3 regions of the Rhodococcus sp. IEGM 1318 genome follow, and region 3 is predicted to be linked to each of the others. Evidence: riboswitches for the same ligand, from Rfam matches in the RefSeq annotation. Region 3 holds a riboswitch; each other region holds the start of a gene.
The links. A riboswitch is a leader RNA that binds a small molecule or an ion and turns the genes downstream of it on or off. The one in region 3 is predicted to bind thiamine pyrophosphate.
Positions count from the first base shown of each region.

Region 1: it holds a riboswitch for thiamine pyrophosphate, as region 3 does, so the genes downstream of both, R4P65_RS08815 (3-oxoacyl-ACP reductase) here and thiO (glycine oxidase ThiO) in region 3, are expected to answer to the same signal.
Region 2: it holds a riboswitch for thiamine pyrophosphate, as region 3 does, so the genes downstream of both, R4P65_RS27230 (TenA family protein) here and thiO (glycine oxidase ThiO) in region 3, are expected to answer to the same signal.

Region 1 covers NZ_JAWLSC010000003.1:143,054-148,549, forward strand. Annotated here, with positions in the region: gene dinB (DNA polymerase IV) at 1-1,084, shown strand, start outside; gene R4P65_RS08810 (LLM class flavin-dependent oxidoreductase) at 1,081-2,361, opposite strand; gene R4P65_RS08815 (3-oxoacyl-ACP reductase) at 2,361-3,152, opposite strand; TPP riboswitch at 3,143-3,236, opposite strand; gene R4P65_RS08820 (DoxX family protein) at 3,374-3,814, shown strand; gene R4P65_RS08825 (AurF N-oxygenase family protein) at 3,919-4,908, shown strand; gene R4P65_RS08830 (TetR/AcrR family transcriptional regulator) at 4,924-5,496, opposite strand, start outside.
Region 2 covers NZ_JAWLSC010000014.1:56,935-62,430, reverse strand. Annotated here, with positions in the region: gene R4P65_RS27245 (GNAT family N-acetyltransferase) at 528-797, shown strand; gene R4P65_RS27240 (MFS transporter) at 1,001-2,185, shown strand; gene R4P65_RS27235 (carboxylesterase/lipase family protein) at 2,178-3,746, opposite strand; TPP riboswitch at 3,851-3,946, shown strand; gene R4P65_RS27230 (TenA family protein) at 3,934-4,677, shown strand; gene R4P65_RS27225 (ABC transporter substrate-binding protein) at 4,677-5,496, shown strand, end outside.
Region 3 covers NZ_JAWLSC010000010.1:277-5,772, reverse strand. Annotated here, with positions in the region: gene R4P65_RS21935 (glutamate ABC transporter substrate-binding protein) at 1-71, opposite strand, end outside; gene R4P65_RS21930 (hypothetical protein) at 68-1,429, opposite strand; gene R4P65_RS21925 (NUDIX hydrolase) at 1,591-2,187, shown strand; gene R4P65_RS21920 (hypothetical protein) at 2,283-2,414, opposite strand; gene thiE (thiamine phosphate synthase) at 2,663-3,358, opposite strand; TPP riboswitch at 3,385-3,531, shown strand; gene thiO (glycine oxidase ThiO) at 3,531-4,610, shown strand; gene thiS (sulfur carrier protein ThiS) at 4,607-4,822, shown strand; gene R4P65_RS21900 (thiazole synthase) at 4,815-5,496, shown strand, end outside.

The DNA of each region.
Region 1 (5,496 bases), on a different contig from region 3:
GGCAAGCTACGAGGCCAAGGCGTTCGGGGTTCGCACAGCCATGAGCGGTGGTCAGGCTCGATCACTGTGTCCTCAGGCGATAGTCGTCCCTCCGCGAATGTCGGCGTACTCGCAGGCGAGCAAAGACGTGTTCGACGTCTTTCACGACACGTCGCCGCTGGTCGAAGGAATCTCCATAGACGAGGCCTTTCTCGAGGTCGGCGGGCTCGCCAAGATCGTGGGCAATCCGCTGCAGATCGGAGCCAACCTCAGACGCGACGTGGCCGAGCAGGTCGGACTACCGATCACGGTCGGAATCGCACGCACCAAGTTCCTGGCCAAGGTCGCCAGTGCATTCGCGAAACCCGACGGATTGCTGCGAGTGCCGCCGGAGGGCGAGACCGAGTTCCTGCATCCCTTGCCGGTCGAGAAGCTGTGGGGCGTCGGCAAGATCACGGCCCAGAAGCTGCGAAACTTCGACATCGTGACGGTGGGCGACATCGCTCGGCACGACGAATCCTCGATCGTCTCGATTCTCGGGGGTGGCGCCGGTCGCCATCTCTACGCGCTCTCGCATAACCGAGATCCACGCCCCGTCCGCGCCTATCGTGGCCGCAGTTCGATGGGTGCTCAGCATGCGCTGGGTCGCGGATCCCATCCCCGCGCAGAACTCGATGCGTCGTTGATGTCCCTTGTCGACCGTGTCAGTCGACGCATGCGTTCGGCGCAGCGGACGGGGCGCACGGTCACGCTCCGGCTCCGCTTCGCGGATTTCACCCGGGCAACTCGATCTCACACGCTGCGCCGGTCCACCGCCGACACAGCGGAATTGCTGAACGCCTCGATGGTGCTGCTGGACGAAGCGATACCGATGATCGCGGACAAGGGCATCACGTTGATCGGTGTCGCTGTCTCCAACCTGGATCGGGACGGCGCCGAACAACTCGAATTGCCCTTCGACGGTCCAGGATTCGCGGGTCCGGACACTGCCGCCCTCGACTCGGCAATGGACAGTGTTCGGAAGAAGTTCGGCTCCGCGGCCCTCACGAGGGGAGTGCTCCTGGGACGCGATCCGGACCTGTCGGTGCCGCTACTGCCGGACTAGGTGAGGTTTTCTCGCAGAGTCGCTCCCTCGTATTCGCGACGGAACAACCCACGCGCCTGCAGTACCGGAATCACGTGATCGACAAAATCTTCCAGACCCTGCGGATAGGTCGGCGGCATCAGATTGAAACCGTCGGCACCGCGGCCGTTCAACCAGGATCCCATCTCGTCGGCAATCGACTCCGGTGTTCCGATCATCGTTGCGTGACCACCACCCGCAGCGAGCGTCCCGAGGAGTTCCCGCACAGTCGGTGCGTCCTTCTCGACGATCCGCAAAATAGTGGCGTAGCGTCCCTGCGGCCCGGTGAACGCTTCGAGTGGAAGCAACGGGGGCACGGGCCCGTCGAGATCCCAGTTCTCGCAATCCTGTCCGGTGAACAACGAGAGTTGGCGTATCGACTGTTCGGTGGGCAGCAGGAGATCGAGTTCGGCCTTCTTCGCCCTGGCCTCGGCGACGGTGCTGCCGACGTAGGTGACCAGTCCCGGCATCACGGCGACCGAACTCGAATCCCGGCCGGCTCGCTCGATTCTCGATTTCACGTCCGCGTAGTAGGTCTGTGCGCTGGGTAAGTCGTAGGCAACCGAATAGATTGCCTCGGCGCGGCGCGCCGCCAGATCGCGGCCCTGCTCAGACGCCCCGGCCTGGAACAACACCGGCCGGCCTTGCGGGGAGCGCGGAACCGTCAACGGCCCGTCCACCCGAAAATGTTTGCCGTCGTGATCGATTCGAGAAATCCTGTTTGCGTCGGCAAAACGCCCCGACCGGTCGAGAATCAGCGCGTCTTCCGACCATGAATCCCACAATGCGAGGGCCACTTCGACAAATTCGTCGGCTCGTTCGTATCGGGATGCATGATCGGGCATCGCCTCGAGTCCGTGGTTGCGCGCCTCCTGGTCGAACATCGAGGTCACGACGTTCCACCCGGCCCGTCCGCCGCTGATGTGGTCGAGCGATGCCAACAGTCGTGCCGCGTGAAACGGCGTGTAGAAGGTCGTGGAGATGGTGGTGACCAGGCCGACATTCGCCGTCGCGCGGGCCATGGCAGTCAATGCGGTGATCGGCTCCAGAAACCACGATGCGCCCGATTCGGGTTCGCGAACACTGTGACCGTCCGCGAAGAAGACGGCGTCCAACTTGCCGCGTTCGGCGATCTGGGCGAGCGACTCGTAATACGCGATGTCGCCGAGCCTTTCGACCGGTGAATCACGATGACGCCACGCTGCACTGTGATGTCCGCACCCGAGAAGAAACACACCTATCCGTAGCTGTGCACCCATCAGTTCTTGACGAGTCCGCCGTCGACAACCAGGTTCTGGCCGGTCACGGCCCGCGACCAGGGCGAGGCGAAGAACAGTGCGGCGTCGGCAAATTCGTCCGGTGTCGTGACCCGGCGCAGGGGAGTGCTTGCAGCGATCATGTCGAACACCGCTTCCGGCGTCGCGGCACTCGCGTCCGTGGTGCGGAGCAAGCCGCCGGAGACCATGTTGACGGTGATCCCGTCCGGACCGAGGTCGGCGGACAATGTCCGCGTCAGTGCCAACAGTGCGGCTTTGGCTGCGGTGTAGTCGTGGTACGGAACGACCGGATTCTGGACCAGATTGGTTCCGACAGTGATGATTCGGCCGAACCCGAGTTCTCGCATGCCGGGGAGTGCTGCCTGGGTGGTGTTGAGGGTCCCGGCGACAGCTCCGCGTAGTTGTGAGTCGAAGTCGGCCCAGGTGATCGTGTCCGCATTCGGCCGGGCGTCACCGTTGAACGAGAAGTCGACGAGTGCATTGTCGACCACGGTCGAGATCGGTGCGTCGAATCGCTCGAGTGCAGCGGCGAACAATTGATCGACGTAGCTGCGGTCCGTCACGTCTGCCTGGACTGCGAAGGTGCGATCCTCGCCTAGTTCGGCGACCAGGGCCTCGGCGGCATCACGGCTCTTGCTGTAGTTCACGATCACCCGGGCGCCTGAGCGGGAGAATGCTCGACTCAGTGCGGCTCCGAGCCCGCGGGCGCCACCGGTGATCAGGACGATCTGCTCGTTCAGTTCGAGAGCGCGCTGAAATTGCTGTTCGGTCATGTCGACATCCCTCCGCCAGTGCTAACTGGTCAGGTTCATCGGGTCTGATCTCAGCCGACTTTTTCGGCACCCCGTGTCACCGTCCATCAGACCACGAGAGGTGGATCTTCCTGAACGCGGGTGCGTAGTAGTTGTCGGCGCGATGAGTTTTCGATCGCTGGGGAGTCGTTATTGCAAGCGAAGTGGCAACCGGCCGCTCGCCTTCGCCCAGGGAGATTCCGATGACCACCCAGCCTGCCCACCACGACACCCTTTCGGGTAATGCAACACGAACGGCACCTTCGGGGACCGCGCGCAAGCTCGGATACGTCCTGAGTGGTCTGTTCGTTCTTTTCATGCTCTTCGACGGCATCATCCACATCCTCAATCTGCAGACGGTCAAGGATGCCTCGGCCGAACTGGGACTGCCGGACTCTCTCGCCCTGACAGCCGGGGTTGTGCAGTTGATCTGCCTTGCGCTGTACGTGATTCCGCGAACCGCCGTGCTTGGCGCGATTCTGCTCACCGGTTACCTCGGTGGTGCTGTGTTGACCAACCTTCGAGCTGAACAGCCTCTGGTGAGCACCACATTGTTTGCCGTCTACACCGGAATCGTCATGTGGGCCGGACTGTATCTCCGAGATGAGAAGGTTCGCGAGATCATTCCGCTCCGTCGGGCCTGAAATCAGGCCACCGAAGGGGTTGCGTGGGACGCGGCGTCCCATTATGTTTGACCTCATTCAAGTCCGTCGACTGCAATCGGCGGACTGGCCGTGAGGAGACACCGATGGCTCGGTCAGCGTCGATCGAAGTGGAAATGCCGTACCACGAGGTACTGCAGACTTTGTCCGAGGGTTCAGTGGCCCGCAGTTTTGATCCCTATCTCGACATCGACTGGGATTCACCAGAGTTCGCGATCGATCCACACGATCCGAGGTGGGTGCTCTCGTCGGTCTCGGATCCCCTCGGAGCGACGCAGTGGTACCAGGAGCAGTCCCTGGAACGTCGAATCGCGATGGGAATGTGGCGTCAGGCCAACGTGACCAAGGTGGGTTCGGCGTTCGAGAGCATCTTGATCCGGGGAATGCTGCAGTACATCATGGCGCTTCCCAACCAGTCGCCCGAGTTCCGGTACTGCCTGCACGAGATGACCGAAGAGTGCAATCACATCCAGATGTTCCAGGAACTCGTCAATCGTATGGATATCGATGTGCCGGGTATGCGTCCGATGTTCCGGCGCCTCTCGCCCATCATCGGAGTGCTGGGTGCCAAGTTCCCGGTCATCTTCTTCATCGGCATTCTTGCCGGAGAAGAACCGATCGACCACTTCCAGAAGGACTTGATCCGCGAAGGTAAGGACACCCCGCCGGCGATGCTCCGCACCATGGAGATTCACATCGCCGAAGAAGCGAGACATATTTCGTTTGCGCACGAGTTCCTGCGCAATCACGTCCCCAGGCTCAGTCGCACCAGTCGGGCAATGACGTCGGTTGCCTTCCCCGGCGCGATGCGTTGGCTCGCAGGCGAAATCATGTCACCGCCCAAGGAATTCGCCGAAGAATTCGGCATTCCCGAAGACGTGATGACCAGTGCCTTCTGGGGCAGCCCGCATTCGCGCCGAATTCTGGGTAACTACTTCGGTGAAATGCGGGCCCTGGCAGACGAACTCGGTCTGATGAACCCGGTGTCGAAGCGGGTGTGGCGAAAGCTGGGCATCGACGGCGACTACGCACGCTATCGCGGCGAGCCGAAGCGCTCCGACAAAACACGGATCTAGTCGGGCGGCCCGGATCTAGTCAGACAGCGAGGACTGGCCGTCGGACGACACCAGTTCAGCGATCAGCGTGGACAATTCGACGTGGGGATCGATCGTGAGCCCGCTCGAGCGGGCAACGCCGTCGAACATGTACCAGGTGTATTTCGCGAGGTCGGCGACGATCTCTGCGCGGCTCGGTTTCGGATCAGTGCTTCGGACCCAGTGAGTGAGCGTGCCCTCGACCATCGTCACCACTGCGAACGGTAGTGAATCGAAGGGCGACGAATCGATCCCCACGGATCGGCCGACTTCGGTGATGATTGCGCGGGCCGAGTCGGCGATTGTCGCCTTCAGTCTGCTGATCGCGTCGATGCTCTCGTCGTCGTAGTCGGTGGGGCCGGTACCCATGAACTCGTGAATACGAGGATGCTCGGTGATCCACTCGGCGACGGCGCTGATGGTACGGGACAGGATCTCGTCGAGAGTGCCGACCGAAATGCTCATCGACGCATCCAGGGCAGCTGCAAATTGGCCGAGCACAAACGCTCGGACTCGTCGATCGAGGTCGTCCCGGCCGCTGAATTGCCGGTACACCACCGACTTGGCGAG
Region 2 (5,496 bases), on a different contig from region 3:
TTGCGAAGCCGCGCCAAAGTTTTTTTGGCGAAGTTGTAACGCTTCTTCTATCCCCGACGATTCAAACGCTAACCCCCCGAGCGGGTCTTTGGGATCACGTCCGAGAAACGATCTGATGACCAACGCAATACCCCTGGGGTTTCCGGGCGCTCACACCCATCATCGGCACGCAATCAGCGCCCCGCTGACCTGCAATTTGCCCGTTTCAGGCCCTCCACTTAATCCATCCGAACAGATGACAAAAAACTTTGTGACGAGTCCCACATATTGGGATGTTTACGATCGCGATGCATATGTATCACCCATTGTGGGCACAAAATTACGGGCAAATCGGCACGTGCAGACCAGTTTTGTTCGTTACGCGCAGCGACGAAGGCCCCTTGAACGGTCGTCCAGTTGTAGTTGCGCTAAGTAACGGAACTCACGGCGGCAACCGATATTGCGGACGGCCTGCCAGGTAGCGTGACTCCACAGAACGCAGACGCGGCGCGCCGCAACCGGCCGCCCTTTCGAAACGGAGCCCGAAGATGACCGAGACAGTGGCGCACAATCCCGCGGAAACGCGGTTCGAGATCCGAGTCGACGGCGAACTCGCCGGTTTTGCCGAGTACTCGGACCATTCCGGCGTCCGTGATTTCCACCACACGGTGACCTATCCGCAGTTTCGCGGGCGCGGGCTTGCCGCCATCGTGGTGCGTGAAGCGCTCGACCAGACCCGGAACGAGGGATTGAAGATCCTTCCGACATGCTCGTACGTCGAGAAATTTGTTGCGGAGAACCCCGTTTACCAGGCATAACCGAACGAGGACGCTCCGCGAAAAATCACTCGCGGACCTGCAGACCCCGCTGCTAGCGTCGATGGTGCCGTCGTCGAGATCCCAGGCGGCACCGTCTCGGGGAAGGAAAGAACGTGGTCGCCTCAGCAGATCGGCGTCCACCTGCGTCCACGGACGTAGCTACCCCCAGCTATCTCCCTCTCGTCCTAGTCAATCTCGCGACGCTGTTCTCGGCGATCGGCAACGGTATCGCCATCGTCGTGCTCCCTTGGCTGGTTCTCGAACGAACCGGCAGGGCCACCGACGCGGCAATAGTTGCCGGCGCCGCAGCCATTCCACTACTCGTGTCGAGCCTGTTCTCAGGGACCTTCGTCGACAAGTTCGGACGTCGTCGAACATCGATGATTTCCGACGCTCTCTCGGCGATGTCCGTTGCAGCGATCCCGATCATCGCGGCCACCGCGGGCTTGACGATCCCGGTGATCGCGGCGTTGGCCGCGCTCGGTGCGGTGTTCGACCCCGCCGGAATGGCGGCGCGGGAGTCAATGCTGCCTGCAGCAACTCGGACCGCCAAGTGGAAGCTCGATCGAACCAACAGCGTGTACGAGGCCAATTTCAACGTCGCATATCTGATCGGCCCTGGCATCGGCGGTGTCCTGATCGCAACGATCGGAGCGGTGAACACGCTCTGGGTGACTGCGGCAGGTTTTGTGTTCTCGATCGTCGTGGTGGCCTTCATCCGGCTTCCCGGCGCCGGAGTGCCCGAACACGAACATCGTCCGAAATCGATCTGGCACGGCACACTCGACGGTCTTCGGTTCGTCTGGAACAACAAACTGCTGCGCACTCTGGCGCTGATCGACATGGCCGTCGTCGCGCTCTACATGCCGGTGGAGAGCGTCGTGTTCCCGGTGTACTTCACGGAGTTGGACCAACCGGCCCAACTCGGATCGGTGTTGATGGCATTGGCGATCGGCGGCATCATCGGCTCTCTCGCCTACGCCCCGCTGGCACCGATCATGTCCCGGCGCCTGATCATGATTCTTGCTGTCGCCGTCCTCGGCATAGCGATGCTGGCCATGGCGCTTCTACCGCCGCTGTGGGTGATCCTCGTACTCGCCGGACTACAGGGTCTCGTCTACGGACCAGTCGGCCCGATCGCCAACTACGCCATGCAGACGCACAGCCCGGAGCACATGCGCGGACGCGTCGTCGGTGTCATGACGTCGACGGCCTACGCTGCCGGCCCGCTCGGCTACCTCGCGGTCGGCCCTCTGCTCGATCAACTCGGAATCGCGTCGACCTTTGTAGCCCTGTCGATTCCGATCATCCTGATTGCCGCGGTCTGTGCCTCCCTGCCGGTGCTTCGCGAACTGGATCGTCCGCGGCACTCGACCGACGTCAGTTGAACCCCATCACGTCGTTGCCCCAGGCGACGCGCAGTCCGTGATCGGGGTCGCTGACGAGGGTGTCGGCCGAGTCGATCAACAGCGTCGACCGCTTCTCTTCCTCGTACGGCGCCCAATGTTTCGAGCCGTCGAGAGCTGCCGGCACGGCATGCCTGGCGAAGGCCAGCCATCGCCGTTGGATACGGCCGGCTACCTCCATCGCGGCCTTCCGCCCACCCAGCCAGAACGTGGGGTCGACGTTCAGGGTTCCGAAATTGCCGAATACATAGGGTAATTCGGTCGCATGGCCCGCGCCGATCCGTGCGGCCTTGAGCATCGGCGTCGCGTGATCGAAGCGGTACACCCACGTAGGGGAATGCCTGCAGTGGGCGTCGGCAATCCACAGAGTCGGCATGCGAAACGCCGCGTCCCGTGAGAGCGCCAGCGCGCCACTCGGTTTCGCGTGATCTGGGTAGGCCGACATGATCTCGGCAAGTTTGGTCGCGGAGATGTCGGGGTGATCGTCCGCCAGTAATTGGAGCATTGCCTCGACGGACTGTGCGCTCACCGGCATCAGCGGCGACTTCATGAACTTGAAGATCGACGCCTCGTCCTTGTTGGAACCGATGATCAGTGGGATTCGGTGCGCGTATCCCTTCTGGAAAGCCGCAACCGGGTAGTGCGGCACCAGATCGCGATCGACGACGGGTGCCATTGCCAAAGTTCCCGGAATCCGTGTCGGAATCTCGTTGACCAGGTCATCGCTTGCCTTCACGAGAAGTTCGAGATCCGTGGTCAGCAGATCGCCTGCGTCTTCAGGGTCGATCGAGAGCAGTTCGAGAAACCGCTCTGCCACGGTCTTGGCGCGCTCGGCCCCGTAGACGGAGGTCGCGGGAGGACTCTGGGCAATCGCACGATGGAACAGACCTTCGGCGCTCGGACAGGTCATGAGCGTCGTGATGGATCCTGCGCCTGAGGACTCACCGAACACGGTCACCGCACTCGGGTCACCACCGAAGGCGTCGATGTTGTCTCGAACCCATTCGAGCGCCGCAATCTGGTCTCGCAGACCACAGTTCGATTCGAAAACGGTATCCCCGGTGGAAAACGCGGACAGGTCCAAGAATCCCAGTGCGCCGACGCGATAGTTGAAGGAGACGAGAACGACGTCACCGGTTTCAGCCAGATGACGGCCGTCGTAGATCGTTTGGGCGGCAGACCCGAGGCAGTAGGCGCCGCCGTGAATCCACACCATCACCGGTCGAGGCGTGCCGTCGGGTCGCGGGGCCCAGACGTTGATCGACAAGCAGTCCTCGTCGATCTTGAAGGCCCGATCGATCGGAACCGCCGGACTCTGGCCTTGCGGCGCGATCGGCCCGAATTCACGACAGTCGCGCACCCCGTCCCACGGCTCTGCGGGTTGCGGCGCGCGGAACCTCCGTGCACCTACCGGCGCTGCTGCGTAGGGCATGCCCTTCCACGCGAACACACCGCCATCCGGATACCCGCGGGCTTCACCGCCTCTGGCACGGATCACCAGTGTTCCGTCCTCGCCGAGATTTGGTCGAACGTCGGTCTCCATGTCTGAATCCCCTCCCGACCCGCGCGTGTGGCAATCAAGACCAAACCTACCAATCTCGGACCGGTGTGCGCCGAGTACACAATCCCTCGGTGTTAAGGTCGCCTAGTTCTGACACGGGGTGCTCCGCATGGGCGGGGCTGAGAACACACCCGGGAACCTGATCAGGTAATGCTGACGAAGGGATGTCATGGCTACTACGCAGCCTGCATACAATTCTGCCGAAAACTCGGTGGCCACAGCGCCGTCGACGGATCGGTTCACCGATCGACTCTGGGCCGAGACGAAGGTCCTCCGCGAGTCGATCGACTCGCTCGAGTTCCTCCGCCGCCTCGGCGACGGAACATTGCCTCTCGACGCGTTCCGCACATACATCGAGCAGGACAAGCTCTATCTCGAGGGATACTCGAAGGCGTTGTCCCTGGTCGCGGCCCACGCCCCGGATCCGCAGTCCGCGGGCTTCTGGTCGAATTCCGCGTCCACGGCAGCGACAGTGGAATCTGCGCTTCACGACGGCTTGCTGACCGGTGGAATTCTCCCCGCGGGATCGGGAAAACTGGAGCATTCGCAGGCCTGCCTGGGATACGTCTCGTATCTGACGGCGACTGCGGCAACGGCGCCTTATCCAGTGTCCGCAGCGGCAGTACTCCCCTGCTTCTGGATCTATGCCGAGGTCGGCCGCGATCTTGCCGCTTCAGCGCGCGAGGTACTCGACGCCGATCCGTCGCATCCGTACGCACAGTGGGTCACAACCTACGACGCACCCGAATTCCACGAATCGGTAGCGCAGGCTCGCGTACTGGTCGATGCTGCGGCTGAAGCTGCCACCGAGACAGAGCGAGAGGCGATGAGTGAAGCGTTCCGCATCGCCAGTCGCTACGAGCTGATGTTCTGGGATTCCGCACTCCACCAGCAGCCTTGGCCGGCGTCGTGATGTCGTTCGCGGCGCTACGCCGCACGCTTGCCACTTCTGCCGCGATCGCAGCCGCATTCACAGTTCTGACCGGATGCGCCTCTGACACCGGCTCTTCCGACGGGACCATTCGGTTCGCACTCGACTGGACACCGAACACGAACCACACCGGTTTGTACGTTGCACTCCAAGAGGGCTACTTCGAGGACGCCGGTCTGGACGTCTCGATCCTGCCGTACAACAACACCTCGCCCGACACCCTCGTCGACGCCGGTAACGCCGAGTTCGGCATCAGCACACAGAGTCAGGCCACGTTCGCCCGTGCGGCCGGCGCCGCCACTACGTCCGTCATCGCGCCACTTCAGCACCGCGCCACCGGCATCGGCGTGAAGGCGGATCGTGCGGACATCACGCGTCCGCGTGATCTCGACGGAAAGACGTACGCGGGGTTCGGCGATCCGGGTGAAGTCGAGACGCTGCAGCAGATCATCCGCAACGACGGCGGAACCGGGAACTTCACGACGGTCACGCTCGGAACGTCCGCGTACGAAGCCGTGTACTCGGGCCAGGCAGACTTCACCGTCTCCTACTTTGCTTGGGAAGGCCTCGAAGCGGAGCGAAACGGAACCCCGATGCGGTACTTCCAGTACACCGATTACGGCTTCCCCGATGCGTATTCGATCGTGATCAACGGCAACCAGCAGTGGTTGAAGGACCATCCCGACGAGGCACGCAAGTTCGTCAAGGCCGTTCAACGCGGTTATCAGACTGCTGCCGACAACCCGGACCAGGCCGCGCAGGACCTCATCGACGCGAATCCCGGAGCATTCACCGACGAAG
Region 3 (5,496 bases):
AGCACGGCCGCCGCAAGAATCGCGATGCGTGCAACCGGGCGCTTCCGCTGTAACCCTGCTGTTCCAGTCACTGGTACTCCCGCAGTCGGGGCCAGAATCCGATGAAGATTCCGGCTACACCGAGAACTGCCAATACAGTCATGCCCGGTGCGGAGGCCGCCAACACACGTGAGGCGTACGAGACGTCGGATCGAAGATTTGTACGCGAATCCACGATTCCCTGCCAGAGTTCGTGATCGAGCCTTCCGTACTCCGCGGCCGAATCCTGTTCTCCGGCGCCGATGGTGATGGCTGCGGCGGACGTGAAGTCTCCGTTTCCGAGACGGTCGTACATGCGCGTGTGCGCAGCCACCCACCGCTGGCGCGAGTCGAGTGCGGCGGTCAGGACTTCGCTGTTCACTCGGGCGCGATCATCGTCTTGCAGGCGCTCGAGGATATCGCGCAGAGCGTCGACCTTGCGGGTGAACGTCACGTTGTCCTCGGCGGTTGAATCTCGTCTCGCCAAGGTGAGAGTTTCGACGGTGCGTGCTTGCTGCGCCATGATTCGTGCTTCGGTCAGTTCGTGCAGTGGCTCGGCGCCCGCGTCGAGAGCGCGCCCGGTGGCCAGTGCGGAGACCAGTCCGACGGTGAGCAGCCACAGTAGCGCTGCCGAGACCGCGAGCGAGGCGAGGATCAACCCGAGATTGAAGCGTCGGCGACTCTTGCGGGAGAAGTACACCTGCACCGCGACCAGCGCGCAGAGGACGAGGACGAATGCCACGATCGGCCACCACGGTGGAGCCTCGAAATCGCGCTGTACCTGGGAAACCAGAGTCTCCTGCGATGCGTGCAGTTGCTGAGCCATCGGCAGCAGCGAGGTTTGCATCAACTGCGAGGCCTCGCTCAAATACGCTGCTCCGACGGGGTTTCCGACACGATTGTTTGCCCGTGCGGTTTCGACCAGCCCGGTGTAGACGGACAGGTCGGTCGAGATGGTGGTCAACGCGCTGTGGCCGGCGAGATCCGTCGAGTCGAGGCCGGCCGATGCCTGCACGATCTCCGCCGACGCCTCACCGATCGACTGCGTGTATCGGTCGCGTACCTCGGCGGGTTCGAGGCCGCCGGAGATGAAGGCAGTGGCCGCGGCGGCGTCTGCCAACGACAGCGCGCTGTAGAGATTCTGGGCGGAGTTGGCGAGAGGTTCGGTCTCGACGAGGAGGAGGTCGAGATTTGCCTGACGGTTCTCGATCGCTGCGGTGGCGAGGAGTCCGGCGATCAGGGTGATCGCGATCAGGATCAGTCCGACGACCGTCAGCCGACCAGGTGTGGACGACATGAATGCCTGGAGTTCGCGCCGCAGAAGTGCCCGCTCGTCCTCCGCCGACACGGACGTGGCCTCGGAGGGCGGCAGCGACCGGGGTTCGATGGACGGGACGACACGGTCGACCATCGGGCACCTCATTTCGCTGTTGTACGCGGGCTACCGAGAAATGATGTCGCCGAGAAATGATTCAGGGCATCTTCGCGAGCATATAAGCATCACCTACACCTGGAGCAGATTGAAACGGTTAGTGTGGGACAACGGCGAGAGCAGGCGGAGCGAGGTAGTCGATGCGTGGTGACGGTGACGGTTGGTCCATCGGGTCGGACGGTACGCGGCATTGGGGTAAACACGGTGCCGCCGGGCTGCTCTTGCGCGCCCCCGATTCGGACGGATCGCCCATGGTCTTGCTGCAGCATCGTGCTGCGTGGAGCCATCAGGGCGGAACGTGGGCACTGCCCGGCGGAGCGCGGGACTCACACGAGAGCACGACGCACGCTGCTGTCCGGGAAGCCCACGAAGAAGCAGGTATCGCCGAGGACGCCGTCCGCGTTCGCGGCGAGGTAGTCACCATGCGCGCCGAGAGCGGGTGGACGTACACCACCGTCGTAGCTGACGCGGCACATCCACTGTCGACGGTTGCCAACGGTGAGAGCACCGAGTTGCGGTGGGTCCGTGAAGCCGATGTCGATTCGCTGCCACTGCATCCGGGATTCGGTTCCTCGTGGCCGGAACTCCGTACTGCGCCGGTTGTGTCGGTAGACGCCGACCCGCACACCGTCCTGCTCGAGGACGGCGGATTCGGATGGTTGTCGGGTAGTTCCACCGAAGACAGTGACCAGAACCTGACTGAGGCGAGTAGGACGGCGAGCAGCACCCAGTCGTAACAACTCGAGTCTTGACAGTTTCGTACACAGCAGAAGGGCCGGACTCCTCAGGAGTCCGGCCCTTCCGTGTTTCGGTCTCCCGACCGAAACGAGGCTCAGCTGAGCGAGTTCAGCGCCGTGATGAAGCTGACCGCGGTGATACCGAGCTTGAGCAGCTCGCTGATCTTGCCGAGGTTCAGGTCTTCGAGCGATTCGGTGCTGAGCGAGCCGGTGTCGAGGGATCCCATTTAGTGCTCCTAGGTTCAGTTAGTAACTGGAGGTAAACTACAACAAACCGAATGGGATGTGACACGCAATCGGAGCAACTGTGATTAAGATCACGTATTCCGACATTTCGGACATTCAATCGCGCCTAGGAACTGGGGGTTTGTTGTCTGATCGGACAACTTCCGTTCATGTTTCGAGTCAGGCGTGCTGACCCGTAACTGTGCGGATTTGTCCCGGCAAACAATTGACGGTCGCCAGTTACCGGTTTTCAGCGTCCAGCGACGGCTGCGGCGAGGCGTTGCGCGGCCGCCTGGGGATCCGACGCTTGCGTGATTGCACGCACGACGACGATGCGAGTGGCACCGGCATCGAGCAGCTCGGGCAGGCGTTCCTCGTCGATGCCGCCGATCGCGAACCAGGGACGTGGCGGTGCGGCGTCGGCAGTCGATCGAACCAGTTCCAGGCCGGAAGCACTTCGATTCGGTTTGGTCGGTGTCGCCCAGACTGGTCCGGTGCAGAAGTAGTCGACGCCCTCTTCGATGGCGGCAAGACTCGCCTGCGCGCGGCTGCTCGTCGAACGGCCGATGACGACGTCTTCGCCGACAAGAGTTCGCGCGTAGGGGACGGGGATGTCGTTCTGGCCGAGGTGGAGGATGTCGGCACCGGAAGCCATTGCGAGATCCGCGCGGTCGTTGACGGCCAACAATGCGCCGTGGCGCCGCGCTGCCGTTGCGAGAATGCCCAGCGCTACCAGTTCGTCTTTGGCCTCGAGCGGGCCGAACTCGCGCTCACCGGCAGAGCCCTTGTCGCGCAATTGGATGATGTCGACTCCGCCGGACAATGCTGCCTCGGCGAACTGCGCGAGGTCGCCTTTCTCGCGGCGCGCGTCGGTGCACAGGTACAGCCGTGCTGCTGCCAGGCGCTCGCGCCGGTCGATGACGTTACTGGGATGTGTGGGGTGCACGGAGCAAACGGTAGCCTCTAGGGAGCAAGGTTCGACACGGGAGTCCTGAAACGTCGTCGTCACTTTTTGTCGTGGCTGCGAGGTTCGTAGGGCTGAGAGGGGATCGCGACCAGATCCCGACCGTCAGACCTGACCCGGATCATGCCGGCGCAGGAAGTGGAGGTGGAGTTTCGTGAATACACACGCTCGTACGGTGTCGGTGGTCGGCGGCGGTGTCATCGGTCTCGCCATAGCGTGGCGCGCAGCCCGCGACGGTTGGTCCGTTCGGTTGTACGACCCGTCCATCGGATCAGGGGCTTCGTGGGTGGCGGGTGGAATGCTTGCACCGCTTTCCGAAGGCTGGCCGGGTGAAGAAACAGCGTTGACGGTTGGTGCAGCGTCCCTGGAACGGTGGCCGGCGTTCGGTGAGGAGCTCAGAAAATTCGGGCAATCGGTCTTCACCGCGGACAGCTCGCTGACGGTTGCGCTCGATGCTGCCGACGCGCAGGACCTGCAGACCATCGCCGAGTGGGTGAGCTCGCAGGGTCACGAACTCGAAATCCTCGGTCGCGCCCGCATCCGTGAACTCGAACCCATGCTCGGCCGCGGAATCAGATCGGGACTCATGGCTGTCGGTGAGTCCGCCGTCGACAACAGACTTCTGCTGGAGGCGTTGCAGAAGGCCTGTGTGGAATCCGGCGTCGAATTGATCGCGCGTGCCGTCAACGACCTCGCCGAACTCGATACCGATCAGATAGTGCTCACCGCCGGCATCGCGTCACCCAAGCTGTGGCCCGGACTGCCGGTGCGGCCGGTCAAGGGTGAGATCCTTCGCCTGCGCAGCAGACCTGGAGTCACCCCGGCGCCCAGCCGCACAATCCGCGGAAGCGTCCACGGACGACCCGCGTATCTCGTCCCGCGCGGCGACGGAATCGTCGTCGGGGCAACACAATACGAGTCCGGTGAAGACACACAGGTCACCATGGCGGGAGTGCGGGACCTGATCAACGACGCCGAGGCACTGATGCCCGCGATCGGCGAATACGAACTCTACGAATGCGCGGCAGGCCTACGTCCGATGACGCCGGACAACCTGCCGTTGATCGGGCGCGTGTCCGATCGTGTTGTCGTCTCCACCGGGCACGGCCGCAACGGCGTTCTACTGACGCCCGTCACCGCCGATGCGACGCTCGCGTTGTTGAACGGCACATCTTTGGTCGAGGTAAAAGGAACCGAACCCGAGCGGTTCGCAGCAGCTAAGGAAAATTCATGAGTGAGCAGGTCCCGATCGGGATCACCGTCAACGGCGAAGATCTCGAGTTCGATCGAGCAGTCACGGTGACCGAACTACTGACGCACCTCGAGTTGCCCAGCAAGGGCATCGCCGTCGCCGTCGACGGTGCACTGTTTCCGCGCGGGCGTTGGGACGAATCCGTCGGACGTGGTTGGGAAATCGAGATCCTCACGGCGGTGCAGGGTGGCTGAGCAGGATCTTCTCACCATTGCGGGCCTTAGTTTCGGTTCCCGGCTCATCACCGGGACGGGCGGCGCCGCCAACCTCGCGGTGCTCGAAGAAGCTCTGGTGGCCTCGGGCACCGAACTGACCACCGTCGCGATGCGGCGAGTCGACGCGGCCGGTGGCACGGGTGTTCTGGACCTGCTTCGTCGCCTCGGAATCGAACCGTTGCCGAACACCGCCGGGTGTCGGGGCGCCGCCGAAGCGGTCCTGACAGCGCAGTTGGCACGCGAAGCGCTCGAGACGAACTGGGTCAAACTCGAAGTCATCGCCGACGAGCGGACACTGCTGCCCGATGCGATCGAACTCGTCTCCGCCGCAGAACAATTGGTGGACGACGGATTCACCGTTCTGCCGTACACGACGGACGATCCGGTGCTGGCGCTTCGCCTCGAAGAGGTTGGTTGCGCTGCGGTCATGCCGCTCGGTTCACCCATCGGCACCGGGCTTGGTATCGCGAATCCGCACAACATCGAGATGATCGTCGAGCGCGCCGGCGTGCCCGTCATCCTCGACGCCGGGATCGGAACGGCCAGCGACGCCACCCTTGCCATGGAGTTGGGCTGCGACGCCGTCCTGCTTGCGACAGCGGTGACGCGGGCCAAGAATCCCGCGCTGATGGCGTCGGCGATGCGTCACGCTG